4 regions of the Salmonella sp. GDC200615 genome follow, and region 3 is predicted to be linked to each of the others. Evidence: predicted binding sites of a transcription regulator. Region 3 holds the regulator's gene; each other region holds the start of a gene.
The links. Region 3 encodes CRP, which controls carbon source genes, mostly activating them, when cyclic AMP is high. Its sites were predicted from a motif close to ATGTGANNNNNNTCACAT; they were not measured.
Positions count from the first base shown of each region.

Region 1: a site for CRP is predicted at 1,462-1,479, ahead of rhaS (HTH-type transcriptional activator RhaS). Genes of this name have one in related genera too.
Region 2: a site for CRP is predicted at 1,590-1,607, ahead of drpB (cell division protein DrpB). Genes of this name have one in related genera too.
Region 4: a site for CRP is predicted at 1,327-1,344, ahead of ACQ29O_RS03340 (glycine dehydrogenase). Genes of this name have one in related genera too.

Region 1 is NZ_CP192247.1:4,540,738-4,544,100, forward strand. It holds gene rhaR (HTH-type transcriptional activator RhaR) at 1-345, opposite strand, end outside; gene rhaS (HTH-type transcriptional activator RhaS) at 498-1,334, opposite strand; gene rhaB (rhamnulokinase) at 1,622-3,091, shown strand; partial or broken gene ACQ29O_RS22040 (L-rhamnose isomerase) at 3,088-3,363, shown strand, end outside.
Region 2 is NZ_CP192247.1:2,746,355-2,749,717, forward strand. It holds gene ACQ29O_RS13395 (DNA cytosine methyltransferase) at 1-415, opposite strand, end outside; gene ACQ29O_RS13400 (phosphohydrolase) at 489-1,148, opposite strand; gene drpB (cell division protein DrpB) at 1,228-1,539, opposite strand; gene ompS1 (porin OmpS1) at 2,188-3,363, shown strand, end outside.
Region 3 is NZ_CP192247.1:415,059-418,421, reverse strand. It holds gene ACQ29O_RS01865 (phosphoribulokinase) at 1-396, shown strand, start outside; gene ACQ29O_RS01860 (OsmC family protein) at 492-896, opposite strand; gene crp (cAMP-activated global transcriptional regulator CRP) at 1,204-1,836, shown strand; gene ACQ29O_RS01850 (YccS/YhfK family putative transporter) at 1,885-3,363, shown strand, end outside.
Region 4 is NZ_CP192247.1:711,304-714,666, forward strand. It holds gene pmbA (metalloprotease PmbA) at 1-791, shown strand, start outside; gene cybC (cytochrome b562) at 890-1,276, shown strand; gene ACQ29O_RS03340 (glycine dehydrogenase) at 1,554-1,892, shown strand; gene ACQ29O_RS03345 (SFCGS family glycine-rich protein) at 1,903-2,265, shown strand; gene ACQ29O_RS03350 (DUF4312 family protein) at 2,265-2,567, shown strand; gene ACQ29O_RS03355 (DUF4311 domain-containing protein) at 2,590-3,363, shown strand, end outside.

The DNA of each region.
Region 1 (3,363 bases), 530 kb from region 3:
GTGAGGATGCCACTGCGCTCCCTGAAAGCCGGGAATCATCGCCTGCCAGTTTACATTGAGTTTCAAACGCTCCGGGCAGTAAATGATATTTTGCAGCACCAGATCGTTAACGGAGGTATAGGAGTGTTTGTCTTCAGCACGAATGTAAAACAGATCGCCGCGGGTAATTCTGTATGGGCGCTCATTAAGAACGTGTAGGCCATTGCCCCGCCAGACCATCACCAGTTCACAAAACTCATGCGTATGTTCCGCAAAAACATCCTGTGGATAGCGATCGGCAACCGTAACGGCCTGCTGCTCATCAGTAAAAAAATCTTTTTTCAAAAGGATTAACTGATTTGCCACCGCAGCACCTCATGTTGAATGCTTGCCGGATGGCGCTACGCTTATTCTGTCTACCGCTCGCCGCCGTAGGCCAGGTAAGGCGCAGCCGCCATCCGGTATTAAAGGGTATAATTATCAGCATATTGGCGACGAAAACGTTGATAGCGTTCGCGTTACTGGATTATCGCATCGCGTCCCTGACGGATATCCCGCGGCGACCAGTTAAATTCTCGGCGAAACAGAGTCGAAAAGTGGTTACTGTCGCCAAAACCGCAGCGGTACGCGATTTCTGTCACGCTATGAGCGCTATGGCGCAATAAATGCCGGGCTTTGATCAAACGCAGGCGATTAAGGTAACGTTGCGGCGTCAGCCCGGTATGCTGTTTAAGCTGACGATGCAGCGTGCGTAGCGACAGCGAAAACTGTTCAGCTACCGCCTCCCAGCAGACCTCCTCCGCAAAATGGTCTTCCAGCCATGCCATCAGTTGGTTGAGTTTGGCGTCGTTATTGGTCGCGCCTTCCATCAGGCTACTGCGGCGTAACAACACCAGTAGTTGCATAAACAAAATTTCGCGATTCGCCACGGCAGGCGCATCCATGCCGTCTCCGGCGCGCTCCATCAGACCGACCAACTGGCGCACCTGCTGCAACACACTCTGATTCACCCGCCAGTGAGAAGGATAGTAACCATCCTGCTCCTGCGGCAGCAATTGATCCAACCCCGCCAGAAACTGGAAGGCGTCCGGTGAACGCCACAGTACATTCGTCAGGCATAGGTTGTCGGTATGTTCATATAAATGCCGGTCGTGATCGCGAACAAAACACACGGTACCGCCGCTGATGGTATACGGCTGCCCGTTGAATACATGAATGCCCGTACCGTGTTCCACAATCACGATTTCATGAAAATCATGATGATGTTCAGGGAAAGCGGCTTGCGGCAGACGAGGTTCAATCGCCACGGGCGCTTTACCTGATGGAAAAAAATCCACGCTATGCAGTACGGTCATGGTTGCTTCCTCCTGAATTCAACATGTCCGAATAGTAATTAAGGGTTATCGGCCTCACCTTAAATTTTTGACGCTAAAGCGCGCAAACATGGTCTTTTTTTCAAGAAAAGGCGGGAAAAAGCGGGAAATGCGGACGACATCACACCGGCCTATTAGTAGAAACTGTGAACGCTATCACGTTCATCTTTGCCTTGTTGCCAGCGGCTCATTTTCCTGTCAGTAACGAGAAGGTAGGTCTTTGAGGGCTTTTTTAGACTGTGCGCAATGACTCTAAGAAGGACCTGATTATGACTTTTCGCCATTGTGTCGCGGTTGATCTCGGCGCATCCAGCGGGCGCGTGATGCTGGCGCGTTACGACAGCAAACACCGTACCCTGACGCTACGTGAAATTCACCGTTTTGTGAACTGCCTACAAAAAACAGACGGGTTTGACACCTGGGACATCGACAGTCTGGAAAAGGATATCCGTCTTGGTCTGAAGAAAGTCTGCAATGAAGGCATTCTTATCGACAGCATCGGCATCGACACCTGGGGCGTCGATTATGTCCTGCTGGATAAACAAGGTCAGCGTGTCGGCCTGCCGGTCTCCTACCGCGATAACCGTACCACGGGCATCATGCCGCAAGCGCTGGTCCAGATCGGCAAAAGCGAAATCTATCGCCGCAGCGGGATTCAGTTTCTGCCGTTTAACACCATCTATCAGCTACGCGCGCTGACGAAACAACAGCCTGAGTTAACGGCGCAGGTCGCTCATGCGCTGCTGATGCCCGATTATTTCAGCTACCGCCTGACCGGTGAAATGAACTGGGAATACACCAACGCCACGACCACCCAGTTGGTCAATATCAATACCGATGACTGGGACGATACCCTGCTGGCGTGGACCGGCGCGAAAAAGAGCTGGTTCGGCCGCCCCTCGCACCCTGGCAATGTTATCGGCGACTGGATTTGCCCGCAGGGCAACCGTATTCCGGTGGTAGCCGTCGCCAGCCACGATACCGCCAGCGCCGTTATTGCCTCTCCGCTGGCAAATAAACATAGCGCTTACCTGTCTTCAGGCACCTGGTCATTGATGGGTTTTGAAAGCAAAATGCCCTACACCACTGATGAGGCGCTGGCCGCCAATATCACCAACGAAGGCGGCGCGGAAGGGCGTTATCGGGTACTGAAAAACATTATGGGTTTGTGGCTGCTCCAGCGTGTGCTGAAAGAACGGCGCATTACCGATCTGCCTGCGCTTATCGCCCAAACAGAAGCGCTGCCGGCCTGCCGTTTCCTGATTAACCCGAATGACGATCGCTTTATCAATCCTGACGATATGCGCGCTGAAATCCAGGCCGCCTGTCGCGAGACCGACCAGCCCGTTCCCGTCAGCGATGCCGAACTGGCGCGCTGCATTTTCGACAGTCTGGCGCTTTTGTATGCCGACATTCTGCACGAACTGGCAAATCTGCGTGGTGAAAAATTTACCCAACTGCATATTGTCGGCGGCGGATGCCAAAACTCGCTACTCAACCAGTTGTGCGCCGATGCATGTGGCATTCGCGTGATGGCCGGGCCGGTTGAAGCCTCCACCCTTGGCAATATTGGTATTCAGCTTATGACCCTCGACGAATTAAACAACGTCGATGACTTCCGTCAGGTCGTCAGCGCTAACTACGACCTGACAACCTATATCCCTAATCCTGATAGTGAAATTGCCCGCCACGTTGCGCAGTTTCAACCCAAACGACAGACAAAGGAGCTTTGCGCATGACCACTCAACTGGAACAAGCCTGGGAACTGGCAAAACAACGTTTCGCCGCAGTAGGTATTGATGTCGAGGAGGCGCTGCGCCAGCTCGATCGCCTGCCGGTTTCCATGCACTGCTGGCAGGGCGACGATGTTGCCGGATTCGAGAACCCGGAAGGTTCGCTGACGGGCGGAATTCAATCGACCGGCAACTATCCGGGCAAAGCGCGTAACGCCACCGAACTGCGCGCCGATCTGGAACAGGCGCTGCGTCTGATCCCAGGCCCAAAACGGCTG
Region 2 (3,363 bases), 2.3 Mb from region 3:
GTTGCAGCGGATCGCAAAAATAGTTCGCTTTATATGTCCGTACCGCGTGCTTATTCCATTCGCTGGTAAACACGCACTGTCCGCCTATCGCTTCAAATCCGCGGCGAATGCCGCCGATGCCCGCGAAGAGATCGATAAAACGAAAGGCGTAATGCGGATGATGCGCTGGCGGCGTCGGCAACCCTGTTTTAAGACAGGTGAGTTCATTGTCGCTCAAACGATGCCATGCCGCGTTCATCATTACGCGCTTTAAGATGGCCGGGCTCCAGTGCTGTTCGCCCAGGCCGTTAAGGTGCGCCACCAGCGTTTTAACATCGTAGATTTCCAGCAATTGACTCAGCATCGCCTGGATCTCGCTTCCGGCGTCGTCGGCGATGAGGTTCCGGGCGTGTGTTACTGAAATATTTTCCTGCATACATTTAACCGGCCAAAAATAATTGCCGACAGACTAACATAAAATGACGCGGTTTACGTTTCAGCGGCAGGGGTTACTGATGCGTAGCAAACATCTGGATGACCGCCTCATCCCGTGTTTCATAGTCGCCTTTCAGCTCAGCGCTCAGTTTCGCCAGGTACTTGCCCCGTTCGGTCTGCATCGTCAGCGGCAGTTTCAGCAGTTTGGTTTGAAAATGGTCGAGCGCGAATTGCTTATCGTTAAGAGGCCGTCTGTCGGCAAAGGGATCGTCGGCATCAAACAGCGCGACGCCCAGCGCGCCGGAGACCGCGAAGACCCGCGCCAGACCAATGGCGCCCAACGCCTCCAGCCTGTCTGCATCCTGCACGATTTTTGCCTCTGGCGTGGTAGGCGCAATTTTTGCGCTGAAGCTATGCGCTTCGATAGCATGACAAATGCCCGCCAGTTTTTCTGCCGGAAAGTCAGGAAAATCCCGCAGAAAAATACGCCGGGTTTCTGCCGCCGCCAGAATGGAAGAGCGATGCCGCTGCGGATGATTTTTCGCCAGGCTGACGATGTCATGGAAATAACATGCCGATAGCACCACCAGCCAGTCGACAGGACTGTTTTCCCCGAGCGTTTGCGCGGTTGCCCAAACACGACGAAAATGGAAGATGTCATGGGCGGCATCCTGTTCCTGGTGGTGGTGACGTAGCCAGTCTTCAAACTGCGATTGCCAATATCCTGAGTCCATACGCCCTCTCTTTATAGCAGACCATTTTTATTACATGCCTGAGCACAGGGTTCGCTATCCTGACATATCCGCCACCACTTTACATCCTTGCGTGCTTGCGCGTTTCTGGCTGAGTGTCGGCGGGATACCCCCTGTTTTTGCGAGGCCGGGTGTACCAGGCAATACTCCCCAGAATAAGCCAGACGACGCCCAGCGAAAGCGCGTTAAGCCATTTTTCCGTTGCGCTGCCAGGAGTGCTGATTGGGCCGAGAACCGGCTCGGTTTGTATGGCGGACATCAGCCACACGCAACGCGCCATCGCCCAGATGAAGTAGCCGCAAAAGGTATAAAAAACCCATAACGCTAATTTACCGCCCATGCTACGGGTGGCGTTGTCCTCCCTGGTACTCAAACTTTACTCCGCTTTTGTGATGTAAGTCATATGACATTAATTACATTATAATGTGATATTAATCACATTTCGACCATGGAATACCTCATCCACCTGTTCTGGCTATTCATTCCACAAATAGTTTATTCTCAGTTAATGTTACGTCTGGCGCTGAACCTGCTGTTAAATAAGGGAATGGTGATTGAATCGCACTCTGATGCAGAATAACCTATAACCAGAACAACTTATTTTTACGCACCGCGATAGCGTTTTATTTTATTAGCATTAAATGTCAGAATGATTCGGTTATTAGCCTTTTATCATTTATTTTATCATTACCCACATTACCGGCATTTATGCCGGTTTTTTTATGCTTTTTCATAATCAAAGCATCAAATACATATAAAAAACAAATTATATTCACGCCAACAGCCATCAAATCAAAACACATAACTTATTGATAAAAAATTATAATTATAGACTATATATTCTTAGTCACTTATATAGCCTGTATTATAAAAAACCAAATAGAAACAAATTGAAATATTTTAAATACCTTTGTTACATGTTATTTTTTAAATTCCATGAACTTCATAGAATAGTATCAATTTGTAGTTTTGTTGAAGTGGCTACATATTCATATAAATTATTATCATAAGGGAATACATAATGAACAGAAAAGTTCTGGCACTGCTTGTCCCGGCGTTATTAGTGGCAGGCGCAGCAAATGCGGCTGAAATCTATAATAAAAATGGCAACAAACTCGACCTGTACGGCAAAGTTGATGGTCTGCGTTACTTCTCTGACAATGCAGGCGACGATGGCGACCAGTCCTACGCCCGTATTGGCTTTAAAGGCGAAACGCAGATCAACGATATGCTGACCGGCTATGGTCAGTGGGAATACAACATTAAGGTGAACACCACCGAAGGCGAAGGTGCAAACTCCTGGACTCGTCTGGGCTTTGCCGGTCTGAAATTCGGCGAGTACGGCTCTTTCGATTATGGCCGTAACTATGGTGTTATCTACGACATTGAAGCCTGGACCGATGCGCTGCCGGAATTCGGCGGTGATACTTATACCCAGACCGATGTCTATATGCTGGGCAGAACCAACGGCGTTGCCACCTACCGTAATACCGACTTCTTCGGTCTGGTGGAAGGCCTGAACTTCGCGTTGCAGTACCAGGGCAATAACGAAGATCCTGGCGCAGGCGAAGGAACAACCAACGGCAGCGATGCAGGTAGTGGTTCTCGCAAACTGGCCCGTGAAAACGGCGACGGTTTCGGTATGTCTACCTCCTACGACTTTGACTTCGGGTTAAGCTTGGGTGCGGCCTACTCTTCCTCTGACCGTACGGACAATCAGGTTACTCGTGGGTATGGTGATGGCCATCATTACTATGCCAATAGCTATGCCGGCGGTGAAACTGCCGAAGCCTGGACCGTAGGTGCCAAATATGACGCCTACAATGTTTACCTGGCGGCGATGTACGCTGAAACCCGCAACATGACCTATTATGGCGGCGGCGATGGCGGTAATGGCGGTATCGCTAACAAAACCCAGAACTTTGAAGTGGTTGCGCAGTATCAGTTCGATTTCGGTCTGCGTCCGTCCATCGCCTACTTGCAGTCTAAGGGCAAAGATTTAGGCGGCCAGGATAAAGATAGCCGTGGTAACTATCGTTACACCGACAAAGATCTGGTTAAATATGTTGACGTTGGTATGACTTACTACTTCAACAAAAATATGTCCACCTACGTTGATTATACAATCAACCTGCTGGACGAAGATGATGACTTCTACGCAAACAACGGTATTGCAACCGATGATATCGTAGGTGTT
Region 3 (3,363 bases):
CTCGAGTGGATTCAGAAACTGATTCGCGACACCAGCGAGCGCGGACACTCCCGTGAAGCGGTGATGGATTCCGTGGTGCGTTCCATGGACGACTACATCAATTACATTACGCCGCAGTTCTCGCGTACCCATATCAACTTCCAGCGCGTACCGACCGTCGACACGTCCAATCCGTTCGCCGCAAAGGGTATTCCCTCGCTGGATGAGAGTTTTGTGGTGATCCATTTCCGCAATCTGGAAGGGATCGATTTTCCCTGGCTCCTAGCGATGCTCCAGGGCTCGTTCATTTCTCACATTAATACATTAGTGGTGCCGGGCGGCAAAATGGGGCTGGCGATGGAGCTGATTATGTTGCCGCTGGTGCAGCGATTAATGGAAGGCAAAAAAATCGAATAACCGTGGTGAAATGCCCGATGGCGCTACGCTTATCGGGCCTACGAGATAAAAACGGGTAGGCCGGATAAAGCCACGCCGCCATCCGGCATCACATGTTACGCCGCAATCACTTCATACGAATGGGTAATATTGACCGCTTTTTCCAGCATTAGCGCCACCGAGCAATATTTTTCCGCGGAGAGATCGACAGCGCGCGCGACGGCAGCCTCTTTCAGATCGCTGCCGGTAACGATAAAATGCAGATTAATGTGCGTAAACAGGCGCGGCGCGTCTTCCCGGCGCTCGGATGTCAGCTTCACTTCGCAGTTGGTGACATTCTGACGGCCCTTTTGCAGGATTGATACCACATCAATAGCGCTACATCCGCCAGCCGCCATTAATACCATCTCCATCGGACTCGGCGCTTTGTCACCGGAGTTACCATCCATTAAAATCTGGTGGCCGGAGGAGGACTCTCCGAGGAACGTGAGCCCTTCAACCCACTTTACACGCGCTTGCATATTTCGTAACTCCAATGTTTCAATTTTCCTGAAAGATTACGCGCATACAACAAAAGTCGCAATGGAAGGCGACCTGGGTCATGCTGAAGCGAGACACCAAGAGACACACGGCGAAAGCTATGCTAAAACAGACAAGATGCTACAGTAATACATTGACGTACTGCATGTATGCAGAGGACATCACATTACAGGCTACAATCTATTTTCGTAGCCCCCTTCCCAGGTAGCGGGAAGTATATTTTTGCAACCCCAGAGACAGTGCCGTTTTCTGGCTCTGGAGACAGCTTATAACAGAGGATAACCGCGCATGGTGCTTGGCAAACCGCAAACAGACCCGACTCTTGAATGGTTCTTGTCTCATTGCCACATTCATAAGTACCCGTCAAAGAGCACGCTGATTCACCAGGGTGAAAAAGCAGAAACGCTGTACTACATCGTTAAAGGCTCCGTGGCAGTGCTGATCAAAGATGAAGAAGGGAAAGAAATGATCCTTTCTTATCTGAATCAGGGTGATTTTATTGGTGAACTGGGCCTGTTTGAAGAAGGCCAGGAACGCAGCGCCTGGGTACGTGCGAAAACCGCATGTGAGGTCGCTGAAATTTCCTACAAAAAATTTCGCCAATTAATCCAGGTCAACCCGGATATTCTGATGCGCCTCTCTTCCCAGATGGCTCGTCGCTTACAAGTCACCTCTGAAAAAGTAGGTAACCTCGCCTTCCTTGACGTCACCGGGCGTATCGCTCAGACGCTGCTGAATCTGGCGAAACAGCCCGATGCCATGACGCACCCGGATGGGATGCAGATCAAAATCACCCGTCAGGAAATCGGCCAGATCGTCGGCTGCTCCCGCGAAACCGTTGGTCGTATTTTGAAAATGCTGGAAGATCAAAACCTGATCTCCGCGCATGGCAAGACCATCGTCGTCTACGGCACCCGTTAATTCCGTCAGAATGGCGCGTTTTATCATGCGCCATTTTTGTTTGCATCGATGTGGCGAAGACTGATTTATCACCCAGAGATTAATTACGCACTACGGCAAACGCTGGTGCTGTGTCTGCCTGTGGCTGTCGGTTTATTGATAGGCCAGCTACACCTGGGCTTGCTTTTCTCTCTCGTTCCCGCCTGCTGCAACATTGCAGGTCTGGATACCCCGCACAAACGTTTTTTTAAACGCCTGATCATCGGCGCGTCGCTGTTCGCCGGATGCAGTCTGGTAACGCAACTTCTGCTGGCGGAATCCATCCCCCTGCCGTTGATCCTGACCGGGCTCACGCTGGTGCTTGGCGTGACGGCGGAAATTAGCCCGCTTCACGCGCGGTTACTGCCAGCGTCGCTGATTGCCGCCATCTTTACCCTGAGTCTTGCAGGATACATGCCCGTCTGGGAGCCGCTGCTCATTTATGCGCTGGGCACGCTATGGTACGGCGTGTTTAACTGGTTTTGGTTCTGGCTATGGCGCGAACAGCCGCTGCGCGAGTCATTGAGTTTGTTATACCGTGAACTGGCCGATTATTGCGAAGCGAAATACAGCCTGCTCACCCAACATATCGATCCGGAAAAAGCGCTGCCTCCCCTGCTGATACGCCAGCAAAAAGCGGTCGATCTCATTACCCAGTGTTACCAACAGATGCATATGCTTTCGGCGCACAACAATAATGATTACAAGCGCCTGTTACGGGCTTTTCAGGAAGCGATGGATTTGCAGGAGCACATCTCCGTCAGCTTGCATCAGCCGGAAGAGGTACAGAAACTGGTAGAACGCAGCCATGCGGAAGAGGTGATTCGCTGGAATGCGCAAACGGTCGCCGCCCGTCTGCGCGTGCTGGCGGATGACATTCTTTATCATCGTCTGCCGACGCGCTTCTCCATGGAAAAACAGATTGGCGCTCTGGAGAAAATCGCCAATCAGCATCCTGAAAATCCGGTAGGCCAGTTCTGCTATTGGCACTTCAGTCGAATCGCCCGTGTGCTGCGTACTCAGCGGCCGCTGTACGCCCGCGACCTGATGGCCGATAAACAGCGTCGTTTGCCGCTACTTCCGGCGCTGAAAAATTATATGTCTCTTAAATCACCGGCGCTACGCAACGCCGGACGCATCAGCGTGATGATGAGCATCGCCAGTCTGATGGGCAGTGCGTTGCACCTGCCTAAACCGTACTGGATACTCATGACGGTGCTGTTTGTCACCCAAAACGGCTATGGCGCGACGCGCGTACGTATTCTGCACCGTTCAGTCGGAACGCTGGTCGGCCTGGTGATTGCCGGCGTCACGCTGCACTTACATATTCCCGAAAGCATTACGCTGGCGGTCATGCTGGTACTAACGCTGGCAAGTTATCTGATTATTCGTAAAAACTACGGCTGGGCGACGGTCGGCTTTACGGTGACGGCGGTATACACCATCCAGTTACTGACGTTAAACGGAGAGCAGTTTATTGTGCCGAGGCTGATCGATACGCTGATTGGC
Region 4 (3,363 bases), 300 kb from region 3:
CGCTCTCAAGCTGCGTCATCGCCGAAGAGAACGGCGATATGGAGCGTGATTACGCTTACACCATCGGTCGGGCAATGGCGGATCTGCAAGCGCCGGAATGGGTCGGGGCCGAGTGCGCGCGCCGTACCTTATCCCGCCTGTCGCCGCGCAAGCTCTCCACCATGAAAGCGCCGGTCATTTTCGCCAATGAAGTGGCGACAGGGCTATTTGGTCATCTGGTCGGGGCGATTGCCGGCGGCGCGGTATACCGTAAATCCACTTTTCTGCTCGACTCGCTGGGCAAACAAATTCTGCCTGAATGGTTAACCATCGAAGAACACCCGCATCTGCTAAAAGGGCTGGCGTCTTCACCGTTCGACAGCGAAGGCGTGCGTACGGAGCGCCGGGACATTGTGAAGGATGGCGTACTGATGCAATGGTTGCTGACCAACTATTCCGCCCGCAAACTGGGGCTGAAAAGTACCGGTCATGCCGGCGGCATTCATAACTGGCGTATCGCCGGGCAGGGGCTGAACTTTGAGCAATTGCTAAAAGAGATGGGCACCGGCCTGGTGGTGACGGAACTGATGGGCCAGGGCGTCAGCGGTATTACCGGCGACTACTCCCGCGGCGCTGCGGGATTCTGGGTTGAAAATGGTGAAATCCAGTACCCGGTAAGTGAAATTACCATTGCCGGTAATTTAAAAGAGATGTGGCGTAATATTGTCACCGTGGGTGATGATATTGAAACGCGCAGTAATATACAGTGTGGTTCGGTATTGTTACCGGAGATGAAAATCGCCGGACAATAATACCCGTCATACTTCAGGCTGCAGGCGCGTTGGCTGCCTGCGACCCGAATTATTCAGGGTATTACACTTATCGTTAATAATAAAAAAGGAAGTGAGCAATGCGTAAAAGCCTGTTAGCTATTCTTGCTGTGTCATCGCTGGTATTCGGTTCGGCTGTTTTTGCTGCCGATCTTGAAGATAATATGGATATTCTCAATGATAACCTGAAAGTTGTTGAGAAAACGGATAGTGCCCCTGAACTGAAAGCGGCATTAACCAAAATGCGCGCGGCCGCGCTGGATGCTCAAAAAGCTACGCCGCCAAAGCTGGAAGATAAAGCGCCGGATAGCCCGGAAATGAAGGATTTTCGTCACGGTTTTGACATTCTGGTCGGCCAAATTGATGGCGCGCTGAAGCTGGCGAACGAAGGTAACGTTAAAGAAGCGAAAGCGGCGGCGGAAGCGCTAAAAACCACCCGCAATACGTATCATAAGAAGTATCGTTAATTTTTGTGGGATGGCGGCTTCGCTTTATCCGTAGGTCGCCATCCGGCAAAATGTAATACCCATCACACTTTCTCACTTTATACGACAACGTCATTGTTTCGCCATTTCCTCTTTATGCCGCGATAGATCTCACACTTTCCCGGCGATAATTCATTAATGCCGCCTTTTCTGTGGCGCAGATCACCTATCCCACTCGCGTTTCCACTTCGAGGTGGAAAATAACTCGCTACAAACTTTTAACCCTTACCGCTAGTTTTATCTCATTGCCATTAACGGGGTGAGACGCGTGGATAACGGAGCAGTAAAACACGATGCTGGTGAGCGAATTAACGAACTGGCTGAACAGGTGTTAACGCAGGTGGATAGCCTGCTGGGGCGGCATCACATTGTCCCCAATGCGGTACAGACGCAAATGCTGACCTCGCACGTTCGCGCGATGGCGCACCGGTCAATTACCGGCGAGCCTTTACCGGAAGTCGATGCCAGCTTGTTTGATGAAATCTCAGCCGAATCAATGGCGCTCGCCCGCGAAATCGTGGCGGCGTTTGGCAACCTTCCTGACGAAGAAGCCTGGCTATTATCGGTACATTTTGAAGTCGCGAAAGACAACCTCTAAGGAGCAAAAAATGGAACAGATTACCGTCGTGATTGGCGATCGCCTGGGTAAAGGCCAGAAAGTAGCGGCAGGCGTGGAAAAAGCGGGCGGTCGCGCGGTCGTCGTACCGGGCGTCGCGGCAGACATGAAGCTGGGCGATGTGATGAAAGCGGAAAACGCCACCTTCGGCATTTCATTTTGCGGCAGCGGCGGCGCGGGCGCTATCACCGCGCAAAACAAGCATGGCTACAAAGCCAAATATGGAATGCGGTCAGTGGATGAAGGCGTCACCGCTATCAATGAAGGCTGCAACGTGTTGGGTTTCGGCTTTATGGATAAAGAAGGGCTCGGCGAGCGCCTGGTGCAGGCGTGGCAAAAGAAATACGGCGCCTGATGATGAAAGAGCAATTCACTACCACGGTGAGAGTAAAAGGCAAGGGCGACGCCAAAGCACGCGCCTTTGCCGATTCGCTGAACCATGTTCAGTCGGCGGTGATGAGAGAGTCGCCGTATATCTTACTGCGTATTGAGCCACAGGATGTGCGGATTGTTCAGGCGCATGAGTCGGTGCGTAAAGAGGCCTTTCTGTTTTTCTTTTTGCGCCGGGAACGACGCACTTACAGCGTGGAGCTGGATGTGACCGTCAACGTGACCGCCATCAATCTCGACAGGGTGGATTTCGTCGCGAAACGCTGATTTTTATTAAAAAGGCATAGTTATGTTCCTGATAATACTAATTAAATCGCTCATTATCGGCGCGCTGGTCGGCGTAGGGGTGGGCGCTGGGGCTGCACGCATGTTTCACGCGCCAACCACGCAGGGGATGGGCGCGTTCCGTACGTTGGGCGAACTCAACTCTTGTGAAGGCGACCCGGCATCTCACTTCTCCTTTGGGCTGGGTTTCTTCTTTAACGCCTGGGCGTCGTCTGTGGCGGCCGGATCGTTCACCCAGGATGTCGATCACCGCATCATCCCTAACTGGGGCGCGGCGGCGCTAATGATCAAAAACCGTAACGTCGGCGAGACGCTGCACGACCCGAAAAAAATGGCGATCGCCTGCGCCGTCATCGGCATGATTGTCGTAACGTTCCTTAACCTGACCGCCTCATCCGTGCCAGAAGCGCTACAGGTGACGGCGGTTAAGGTGCTGGTACCGGCGGCAAACCTGCTGGTCAATATCGTCATGCCTGTGATCTTCTGGTTAGCGGCGATCGACGCTGGTAAAAAATCGGGCTTCTGGGCCACCGTTTTCGGCGGCGCGGCGCAGCTCATCATGGGGAACGCCGTACCGGGGCTGGTGCTGGGTATTTTGATCGGCAAAGGCGTAGAAGAGAGCGGCTGGAACCATGTCACCAAAGTGATGATGGTCGCCATCGTTTTGCTGTTTGTGTTGAGCGGCTTCTTCCGCGGCTTCGACATGAAAATGATCGAGTCTTTCAACATGACGGTACCGAACTGGCTTGAACTGATCCACAACTCGCTCAGCGGCAAA